Regions from separate parts of the Ectopseudomonas toyotomiensis genome, predicted to be linked through region 1. Evidence: predicted binding sites of a transcription regulator. Region 1 holds the regulator's gene; the other holds the start of a gene.

Region 1 (5,666 bases):
GCAAGGACCGTCAATTGTTCGCCAATGAGTCGCTGCTGGCGCCCGAGCTACCCGCGACCCTGGTCAAGCCGCAGCGCCCGGTCGAGGCCCCTGTACCTGTTACGCCTGCGGTCGACCCGCGCGCACTGGAAGCCATGCGCTTCGAGCTGCACGGCTTGCGTGAGCTGATCGAAGTGCAACTGGGGTCCATCGCCTGGGGGCAACTGCAGAACCGTCGTCCGCAGCAGGCCAATCTGTGGCGCCGCCTGCAGCGCATGGGGCTGTCTGCCGAGCTATCGCAGGCGCTGCTGAGCAAGGTAGCCAGTGTGGCCGAGCCGCGTCAGGCCTGGCGTATGTTGCTGGCGCACCTGGCTCACGCGATCACTACGCCCAAGGTCGAACCGCTGGAAGAGGGTGGTGTGATCGCGCTGGTCGGTCCGGCCGGCATGGGCAAGACCACCACCCTGGCCAAGCTGGCTGCGCGTTATGTGCTTAAGTACGGCTCGCAACAGGTCGCTCTGGTGAGCATGGACAGCTTCCGCATTGGCGCGCAGGAACAGCTCAAGACCCTGGGGCGCATCCTCGGTGTGTCGGTGACTCAGATCGACCCCGGTCAGTCTCTGCTGCAGGCTCTGGCGCCGCTGGCCAAGAAACGCGTGGTGCTGGTCGATACCGCTGGCCTGCCAGGCAACGATCCGGCGCTGCGTCTGCAGTTGGAGAGTCTGGCCTCGGCACGCATCAAGGCGAAGAATTATCTGGTACTGGCCGCAACAAGTCAGAGCCAAGTGCTCAAGGCGGCCTACCATAGTTACAAGCGTTGTGGTCTTTCAGGCTGCATACTGACGAAACTGGACGAAGCCGCGAGTCTGGGTGAGGTTTTAGGTCTGGCTATAGGCCAGCAACTGCCGGTAGCCTATGTGACGGACGGGCCGCGGATTCCGGACGATCTGCATGTGCCGCGTAGCCATCAGCTGGTCAGCCGTGCCGTTGGGCTGCAGGCTGCCGAGGAGCCGAGTGAGGACGCCATGGCGCAGATGTTCGCCGGCCTCTATCACAATCCGGCCAAGCGAGCCGGTTGACGCAGCGAGAATGTTGCACCCTCTCGCCACGTGGTGCGGGAGTGAACGGCCTCAACAGGTGCTTACCAACGACCTGTAAGGCCAAGTCGAAGTTAGACAAGGTGTAGAAAGAACATGGGTATGCATCCCGTACAGGTGATTGCGGTGACTGGCGGCAAGGGTGGCGTCGGCAAGACCAATGTGTCGGTCAATCTGTCCATGGCCCTGGCCGATCTCGGCCGTCGGGTCATGCTGATGGACGCCGACCTTGGCTTGGCCAACGTCGACGTTCTGTTGGGCCTGACGCCCAAGCGCACCCTGGCCGATGTCATCGCGGGTGAATGTGATCTGCGTGACGTTCTGCTGCAGGGGCCGGGTGGCGTGCGCATCGTGCCGGCAGCATCCGGTACGCAGAGCATGGTCAGCCTCACGCCGATGCAGCACGCCGGGTTGATCCAGGCGTTCAGTGACATCAGTGAAAACCTTGACGTGCTGGTGATCGACACCGCTGCCGGTATCGGTGATGCGGTGGTCAGCTTCGTGCGTGCGGCGCAGGAGATCCTTGTGGTGGTCTGCGATGAGCCCACCTCGATTACCGACGCCTACGCGTTGATCAAGCTGCTCAATCGCGATCACGGCATCAGCCGCTTCCGCGTACTGGCCAATATGGCCCATAGCCCGCAGGAAGGACGCAATCTCTTTGCTAAGCTGACCAAGGTGACGGATCGTTTCCTCGATGTCGCCCTGCAGTATGTCGGTGCCGTGCCTTACGATGAGTGTGTGCGCAAGGCCGTGCAGAAGCAGCGCGCCGTCTATGAAGCCTTCCCTCGATCCAAGTGCGCCCTGGCGTTCAAGGCGATAGCTCAGAAGGTAGATACCTGGCCGTTACCGGCCAATCCCCGTGGTCATCTGGAGTTTTTCGTCGAGCGTCTGGTGCAACAACCGACCGCAGACTCGGCCGTATGACAGCAGCTTCTGGACTTCGTATGTACAACAAGGCTCAGGCGCAGGACTCCCAGCACCAGCTGATCGAGCGCTATGCGCCGCTGGTCAAGCGCATCGCCTACCACCTGCTGGCTCGTCTGCCGGCCAGCGTGCAGGTCGATGATCTTATCCAGGCCGGCATGATCGGCCTGCTCGAAGCCTCGCGCAAATACGACTCCAGCAAGGGTGCCAGTTTCGAGACCTTCGCCGGTATCCGTATTCGCGGCTCCATGCTCGACGAGGTGCGCAAGGGTGATTGGGCGCCGCGTTCGGTGCACCGCAACAGCCGGATGGTCAGTGATGCCATTCGTGTCGTGGAGGCCAGAACCGGACGGGACGCTAAAGATCACGAGGTTGCGGCCGAACTCCAATTGAGTCTGGAAGATTACTACGGCATTCTTGGCGACACTTTGGGCAGCCGCCTGTTCAGTTTCGACGACCTGTTGCAGGACGGCGAACATGGCGGGTTGCACGAAGACGCCGGACACACTCACCTCGAACCTTCGCGGGACCTCGAAGACGAACGCTTCCAGGCGGCCTTGGCCGATGCCATCGCCGGTTTGCCGGAGCGCGAACGTCTGGTGCTGGCGCTGTATTACGATGAAGAACTGAACTTGAAGGAAATCGGTGAAGTGCTGGGGGTTAGCGAGTCACGTGTTAGCCAGTTGCACAGCCAGTGCGCGGCGCGTTTGCGCTCGCGGCTGAGTGAGTGGCGCGCTGGCTGAACGCGGCGTACTCGCAGGCGCAAACGGTTTCACGATTAAAGGGCGTAGTTGCAAGCGCAATACGTTTGGGACTGTACGGAGGTCGACTTGGACAAGAACATGAAAATCCTCATCGTTGACGATTTCTCGACGATGCGACGGATCATCAAGAACCTCTTGCGGGATTTGGGTTTCACCAACACCGCGGAAGCCGATGACGGCACCTCGGCGCTGCCGATGCTGCAAAGCGGCAGTTTCGACTTTCTGGTGACCGACTGGAACATGCCTGGCATGACCGGCATCGACCTGCTGCGCGCCGTACGTGCCGACGAGCGCCTCAAGCACCTGCCGGTGCTGATGGTGACTGCTGAAGCCAAGCGCGATCAGATCATCGAGGCGGCCCAGGCCGGTGTGAATGGCTACGTGGTCAAACCCTTCACCGCTCAGGTGTTGAAGGAAAAGATCGAGAAGATCTTCGAGCGGGTCAACGGCTGATGTCAGCCGCGAGGGTGCTATGGAACACGATGACTCCACGCTGGGTGACCTCGAGTCGACCCTGAAAAACAATGCCCGCGATCTGGTCGATAGCCTTGAACAAGGTAATTTCGGCGCCGCGGTGCAACTGATCAACGAGCTGAACAAGGTCCGCGACCGCGGGCTGTATCACGAGGTCGGCAAACTGACCCGTGAACTGCACAACGCCATTGTCAATTTTCAGCTCGATCCGCGTATGCCGCATGCCCAGGAGCTGTCGCAGATCGCCGATGCGACCGAGCGCCTGAACTACGTCGTGACCATGACCGAGAAGGCCGCCAACCGGACCATGGATCTGGTCGAGCAGAGTGCGCCGCTGGTCAACGACCTCAGTGACGAAGCGCAGAGCCTCAGCGCTGAGTGGGGCCGCTTCATGCGCCGCGAAATCGGTGCCGACGGTTTCCGCGAGCTGGCCAAGCGTGTCGAGCTGTTCCTCGCCCGCAGTGAACGAGATGGCGCCAAGCTCTCCGGCCACCTCAACGACATTCTGTTGGCTCAGGACTATCAGGACCTTACCGGCCAGGTGATCAAGCGTGTCACCCAGCTGGTGACCGAAGTGGAAAGCAACCTGCTCAAGCTGATGCTCATGGCCAGCCAGGTCGACCGTTTTGCCGGTATTCAGCACGACCACGAAGCGCTGCGTACCGAACAGGAAAAATCAAAAGAGCCATCGCGGGGTGAAGGTCCGCAGATTCATGCCGATAAGCGTGATGACGTCGCCTCCAGCCAAGACGATGTCGACGACCTGCTGTCCAGCCTAGGGTTCTAAGGAGCACACAATATGAGCTTCGGCGCCGATGAAGAGATCCTCCAGGATTTCCTGGTAGAGGCCGGCGAGATTCTCGAACAGTTGTCCGAACAGTTAGTCGAGCTGGAAAGCCGACCGGACGACATGAACCTGCTCAACGCCATCTTCCGCGGTTTCCATACCGTCAAGGGCGGAGCGGGTTTCCTCCAGCTCAACGAGTTGGTGGAGTGCTGCCATATCGCCGAAAACGTCTTCGACATCCTGCGCAAGGGTGAGCGTCGCGTCGATTCGGAGCTGATGGATGTGGTGCTCGAGGCTCTTGATGCAGTAAATGGCATGTTCGGCGAGGTGCGTGAGCGCCGCGAGCCGACGCCCGCGTCGCCTGAACTTCTGGCGGCATTGTCACGCCTGGCCGAACCGGGCGGCGCTGAAGCAGCTCCTGCGCCGGTGCAGCAGGCCGAGCCGGAACCCGTGCCGGTGTCTGAGCCAGTTACGCCGTCCGCTGCCGCGGGCGACATCACCGACAGCGAATTCGAGCAACTGCTCGATGCCCTGGGTGACGCGCCGGCTGCCGCCTCCAGTGCGCAGACCAGTGCCAGCGATGAGATCACCGATGACGAGTTCGAGTCGCTGCTCGATCAGTTGCACGGCAAGGGGCAGTTCGCCGGCACGGTCGAAACGCCTGCCGCTGCGGTAGGCGCTTCTGCGCCTGCTGGCGTAGCGGCAGGCGATGAGATCACCGACGACGAATTCGAAGCGCTGCTCGATCAGCTGCATGGCAAAGGTCAGTTCTCGGCCACCGCCGAAGCCGCTGCTCCGGTTGCAGCCGTTGCTGCAGCGCCCACTCCGGCCGGTGATGAGATCACCGACGACGAGTTCGAGTCGCTGCTCGATCAATTGCACGGCAAAGGCAAATTCGTGCCGCCCGCTGAGCCGGCGCCCGCGCCTGCCGCCGCGGCCAAACCTGCAGCAGCGCCCAAGGCCGCCGCACCTGCCAAGCCCGCAGCAGCCAAGGCTGAGCCTGCTGCCGCTCGTGCTTCTGCCGCGCCTGCGCCGGCTGCCGACAAGGCGCCGGCCGCGAGCGAAGCGGAAACCACCGTACGGGTCGACACTGCGCGCCTCGACGAGATCATGAACATGGTCGGCGAACTGGTGCTGGTGCGTAACCGTCTGGTGCGCCTGGGACTGAACAGCGGCGACGAGGCGATGTCCAAGGCTGTGTCGAACCTCGACGTGGTCACGGCGGATCTGCAGACCTCGGTGATGAAGACCCGCATGCAGCCGATCAAGAAGGTCTTCGGCCGCTTCCCGCGTCTGGTCCGCGATCTGGCGCGTAACCTGAAGAAGGAAATCAACCTCGAGCTGGTGGGCGAGGAAACCGACCTCGACAAGAACCTGGTCGAGGCCTTGGCTGACCCGCTGGTGCATTTGGTGCGCAACGCCGTCGACCATGGCGTGGAAACCCCGGAAGAACGCGAGAAGAGCGGCAAGGCTCGCGCTGGGCGCGTGGTGCTGTCCGCCGAGCAGGAAGGCGATCACATCCTGTTGTCGATCACCGATGACGGCAAGGGTATGGACGCCGACGTGCTGCGTGCCAAGGCCGTGGAGAAGGGCCTGCTGGACAAGGACGCGGCCGATCGTCTCAACGAGTTCGAATGC
Region 2 (5,666 bases), 1.6 Mb from region 1:
TGGCAAAGGAGTGAGCCCCATGTTCGAACCTGGTCATCTGCATCGCAGTAATCCGCCTGGCCTGGGCGGGCAACCCGGTTACAGCATCGATTTCTACTACGAGGTGCGCAAGGATTCGCAAGAAGGGCCCATGCTGCATGGGCGTCTGGTGGGCGAGATCGACGGCAAGGCCTTCGAGGAAGTTTTCGAAATGCACCGCGATACTGCGTTCAATTTCGCCAGCGTGATCTCCCGCCTGGTGGCCAAGCATGGCCTGCCGCCCAACCATAGTCCGATCATGCGTGCGCACGCCGAGTACGATGCGATCTTCGAGGACATTCGCGCCAAGCTGCACGCCAAGCCGGGTGAAGCGGTGGACCTCGATCACCTGGAGCGCGACGGCCTGACGTGACCCCTGGCTGTTCGAGGACGAAAAAAAACCGGATTCCAGGATCCGGTTTTTTCATTCTCGGTCGTGCGTCAGGCCGCGACGAAACCAGCGGGGTAGGCCAGCGAGGCTTGGCTGCTCTGGACTTCGGCGATGGTTTCGCGGACGACCTGCTTGGCCAGGCAAGCGCACTTGCCGCACTGGCTGGCGATGCCGAGCGTGCCGCGGACTTCACGATAGCTGCAGCAGCCCTCGTAGACCGCGTCGCGGATTTGAGTATCGGTGACACCTTCACAGAGGCAGACGTACATAAGCAAGGCTCGTCTTGGTGGTTCTGTTCGATGGATCGGATACTAATGTTAATGAGAATGCTTGTCAAAGATCGATTGCGAATGCTCGCATCTCCTGACGAACGGTGTATGAGCGCCGTTGCGCAGATATGAAAAAACCGGCCTGGCCGGTTTTTTCATTGAAGGGTGAATGCGCGGAGGCTCACTGATCGAACTCGTCCCAGCCGCCCATTTCCTTCCAGCGATTGACGATGCCGCAGAACAGTTCGGCGGTCTTCTCGGTGTCGTAGCGTGCCGAGTGCGCTTCCTTGCCATCGAACTCGATACCGGCGGTCTGGCAGGCCTTGGCCAGCACGGTCTGGCCGTAGGCGAGACCAGCCAATGTCGCTGTATCGAAGCTGGAGAAGGGGTGGAAGGGGTTGCGCTTGATGCCGCAACGAGCCACCGCGGCATTGAGGAAGCCCAGGTCGAAGCTGCTGTTATGGCCGACCAGAATCGCACGCTTGCAGCCAGCCGATTTGATCGACTTGCGCAGTCCCTTGAAGATTTCGCCCAGCGCGTGCTCTTCGCTCACTGCCATGCGCAGCGGGTGGTCGAGCTTGATGCCGGTGAATTCCAGCGCGGCCTGTTCGATGTTGGCGCCTGCGAAGGGTTCGATGCGGAAGAAGTGGGTGTGATCCGGATAGAGGAAGCCGCTCTCGTCCATGGCGATGGTGGTCGCGGCGATTTCCAGCAGGGCATCGGTGGCGCAGTTGAAGCCGCCGGTTTCCACATCCACTACCACGGGCAAATAACCGCGAAAGCGCGCCGCCATGGGCGTGCGCGGGCCGGACGGCAGGCTGGGTTCGAGTTCGTCGTCGTAGTTGTCTTCGCTCACGCCTGAGCCTCCAGCAATTTCCAGCGCAGGGTTTCGCCGGCGCGCAGTGGCACCACGCTGTTGTCGCCCAGCGGCAGGGTGGCCGGCACGGTCCACTCCTCACGCACCAGGGTGATGCTGTCGCTGTTACGTGGCATGCCGTAGAAATCCGGGCCGTGGAAGCTGGCGAAGGCTTCCAGCTTGTCCAGCGCACCGCGCTGCTCGAAGGCCTCGGCGTACAGCTCGATGGCCGCATAGGCGGTGTAACAGCCGGCGCAGCCGCAGGCGGCTTCCTTGGCGTGCTTGACGTGCGGTGCCGAGTCGGTGCCGAGGAAGAACTTGACGTTGCCGCTGGTGGCGGCGTCGAGCAGGGCTTCCTGGTGCACGTTGCGCTTGAGGATCGGCAGGCAATAGAAGTGCGGGCGAATGCCGCCAACCAGCATGTGGTTGCGGTTGTACAGCAGGTGGTGCGCGGTGATGGTGGCGCCGACGTTGACCGAGGCGGCCTCGACGAACTGCACCGCGTCGCGGGTGGTGATGTGCTCGAACACCACTTTCAGTGTGGGGAAGCGTTCGACCACGCGGGTCAGGTGCTCATCGATGAAGGCTTTCTCACGGTCGAACACGTCGATCTCGGCGCGGGTCACTTCGCCATGCACCAGCAGCAGCATGCCGACCTCGGCCATGGCTTCCAGCGCCGGGAAGATCTTGTCGATGCTGGTCACGCCCGAGTCGGAGTTGGTGGTGGCGCCGGCCGGGTAGAGCTTGGCGGCATGCACGAAGCCACTGGCCTTGGCCGCGCGCACATCCTCGGGGCTGGTGTTGTCGGTGAGGTACAGCACCATCAGCGGCTCGAAGCGGCTGCCTGCCGGGCGGGCCGCGAGAATGCGCTGGCGATAGGCGTCGGCTTCGGCGGCGTTGCGTACCGGCGGAACCAGGTTGGGCATGATGATGGCGCGGCCAAAAGTGCGCGCGGCATCGCCGACGGTGTGTGGCAGCACCGCGCCGTCGCGCAGGTGAATGTGCCAGTCATCGGGACGCAGGAGAGTCAGGCGGTCGGACATGGAGGCTTCCAGGCGGGTAAAACGTGGCCGCATGTTAACTGAAAAGCGCCTGTTCGCGCTCGCGCCGACGCGACAATCGCACGCCGGGGGTCAAGTTTCCGCGCGCCTGACCGATACCCCGTGAGAATGCCGTGAACCGCCGTGGAGTTGACCGTGCGTGCGCCCAATTTCCTTCTGATCAGCCTGCTGGCTGGCATGCCCTTGTGCCTGCCGGCGCATGCCATCAGCTTCCAGACGCGGCTGGAAAAGGTAGAGTGGACGGTCGAGGGTGACCAGTTCGAGTGTCGCCTGAGCCAGCCGATCAGCAATTTCGGCAGCGGCGAGTTCGTACGCCGCGCGGGTGAACAGGTCACCTTTCGTCTCAAGGCCCGTGAGCGCTGGATGGGGGCGGGGTCGGCGACCTTGCTGGCGGCGGCGGCGCCCTGGCAGCCGGGGCGCGGCGATATCAATCTCGGTGTGGTCAGCGTCGGTAATGGCGAGGTGCCGTTCAACAGTTCGCAGGAGCAGGGGGCGCGGCTGCTCACCGGTCTGCTCGAAGGGCGCAGCCCGCTGGTGCGCCACCGCACCCTCAATGGTGGCGACAATCTGGAAGTACGTTTGCTGCCGGTCAAGTTTCACAAGGCCTATGACGATTACCAGGCCTGTACCGCCAAGTTGCTACCGGTCAATTTCGATCAGATTCGCCAGGCGCAGATCGGTTTTCCCGGTGGCGGCATCGATCTCGATCCGATGGCCAAGGCCAAGCTCGACATCATCCTCGACTTCGTCAAGGCCGACCCGAGCATCAACAGCTTCCAGATCGATGGTCACGCCGACAACAGCGGCAATCGTCTGACCAATCGCGACCTCTCACGCCGCCGTGCGCTGGCCGTGCAGGAGTATCTGGTGGCCGGTGGCGTACCGGTCGAGCAGATCACCATGCGCTTTCATGGCGAGCGTTACCCGCTGGTGCCAAATAATAACGAAGCCAATCGCGCCAAGAACCGTCGCGCGACCCTGCGCCTGGATCGCGTACCCGCGCCGGAAGTCCCGGTACAGAGCGAACCGCAGACCGCTCCACCGACCACCCCGGTCGATCCGGTCGGAAGCACCCCCTCCTGAGCAAAAAACGCTGATTCCCGCCGTCGCTTCGTCGTCACAAGCTGTCGCGCCCCTGTAAATTGGCCCGCAGGGCCAGTAGAATCACCGGTTTTACCGTACAACCCGTGGAGTGATGGCATGGCGGACGTCAAAAAGGTAGTTCTGGCCTATTCCGGTGGCCTGGACACCTCGGTGATCCTCAAGTGGCTGCAAGATACCTACAACTGTGAAGTGGTGACTTTCACCGCCGACCTCGGTCAGGGCGAGGAGGTCGAGCCGGCCCGCGCCAAGGCTCAGGCGATGGGCGTCAAGGAAATCTACATCGACGACCTGCGCGAAGAGTTCGTCCGCGATTTCGTCTACCCGATGTTCCGCGCCAACACCGTCTACGAAGGCGAGTACCTGCTGGGTACGTCCATCGCCCGCCCGCTGATCGCCAAGCGCCTGATCGAAATCGCCAACGAGACTGGCGCCGACGCCATCTCCCACGGTGCTACCGGCAAGGGCAACGACCAGGTGCGTTTCGAGCTGGGCGCCTATGCGCTGAAGCCGGGGGTGAAAGTCATCGCTCCGTGGCGCGAGTGGGACCTGCTGTCGCGTGAGAAGCTGATGGACTACGCCGAGAAGCACGCCATCCCGATCGAGCGCCACGGCAAGAAGAAGTCGCCGTACTCCATGGATGCCAACCTGCTGCACATCTCCTATGAAGGTGGCGTGCTGGAAGACACCTGGACCGAGCACGAAGAAGACATGTGGAAATGGACTGTCTCCCCTGAGGCAGCGCCGGACGCACCGACTTATATCGAGCTGACCTACCGCGCCGGCGACATCGTCGCCATCGACGGCAAGGCCATGAGCCCGGCGCAGGTACTGGCCGAGCTGAACCGCATCGGTGGCGAGAACGGCATTGGCCGTCTGGACATCGTCGAGAACCGTTTCGTCGGTATGAAGTCCCGTGGCTGCTACGAGACCCCCGGCGGCACCATCATGCTCAAGGCTCACCGCGCCATCGAGTCGATCACCCTCGACCGCGAAGTGGCGCACTTGAAAGACGAGCTGATGCCGAAGTACGCCAGCCTGATCTACAACGGTTTCTGGTGGAGCCCGGAGCGTCTGATGCTGCAACAGATGATCGACGCCTCCCAGGCCAACGTGAACGGCGTGGTACGCCTGAAGCTGTACAAAGGCAACGTCATCGTCACTGGCCGCAAGTCCGACGACTCGCTGTTCGATGCCAACATCGCGACCTTCGAGGAAGATGGCGGCGCCTACAACCAGCAGGACGCGGCGGGCTTCATCAAGCTCAACGCCCTGCGCATGCGCATCGCCGCCGGCAAGGGCCGCAAGCTGGTCTAAGCTGATTCACCTGCGCTACAAGGACCCCGGCCAAGTGCCGGGGTTCTGCTTTCCAGAAGAGGAAAACCTGATGAGACTGCTGCATACCATGCTACGTGTCGGCGACCTGGACCAATCCATCGCCTTCTACACCGAAGTGCTGGGCATGACCTTGCTGCGGCGCAAGGATTACCCGGACGGACAGTTCACCCTGGCCTTCGTTGGCTATGGCGACGAGGCACACAACAGCGTGATCGAGCTGACCCACAACTGGGGTGTGGACAGCTACGAACTGGGCACCGGCTACGGTCATATCGCCCTGGAAGTCGAGGATGTCTACAAGGCCTGCGAGGACATTCGCAGTCGGGGCGGCAAGATCACCCGCGAGCCGGGGCCGATGAAGCATGGCAGCAGCATCCTGGCCTTCGTCGAGGATCCGGACGGTTACAAGGTCGAGCTGCTGTCGCCCAAGCGAAGCGATTGACAGTTGGAAATCTTTGTAAGTAAATGCTTACAAAGATAGTGGCTATTCGCTGATCGGCGAGGTGCCCCATGATGGCTGATCCCAAGGCCTTGCGCCTTATTCGCGTGGTTCAGGAGCTGTCGATGGCGAAGGACGTGGACCGTGTGGCGGAGATTGTTCGCAGCGCGGCCCGCGAGCTGACCGGGGCCGA

What was found. The regulator FliA, encoded in region 1, starts transcription of late flagellar genes. The targets are predictions, from matches to a motif close to CTAAAGTTTNNNNNNNNNNNGCCGNTAA.
Region 2: a site for FliA is predicted at 2,667-2,694, ahead of JWV26_RS17595 (flagellar protein MotY). Genes of this name have one in related genera too.

The regions. Positions count from the first base shown of each region.
Region 1 is NZ_CP070505.1:196,150-201,815, reverse strand. Features, by position in the region: gene flhF (flagellar biosynthesis GTPase FlhF) at 1-1,058, shown strand, start outside; gene fleN (flagellar synthesis regulator FleN) at 1,173-2,003, shown strand; gene fliA (RNA polymerase sigma factor FliA) at 2,000-2,746, shown strand; gene JWV26_RS00920 (chemotaxis response regulator CheY) at 2,846-3,220, shown strand; gene JWV26_RS00915 (protein phosphatase CheZ) at 3,240-4,028, shown strand; gene JWV26_RS00910 (chemotaxis protein CheA) at 4,041-5,666, shown strand, end outside.
Region 2 is NZ_CP070505.1:3,812,313-3,817,978, forward strand. Features, by position in the region: gene JWV26_RS17575 (DUF5064 family protein) at 20-391, shown strand; gene JWV26_RS17580 (bacterioferritin-associated ferredoxin) at 460-678, opposite strand; gene rnt (ribonuclease T) at 860-1,534, opposite strand; gene pyrC (dihydroorotase) at 1,531-2,577, opposite strand; gene JWV26_RS17595 (flagellar protein MotY) at 2,731-3,678, shown strand; gene JWV26_RS17600 (argininosuccinate synthase) at 3,796-5,013, shown strand; gene gloA (lactoylglutathione lyase) at 5,084-5,476, shown strand; gene JWV26_RS17610 (GGDEF domain-containing protein) at 5,545-5,666, shown strand, end outside.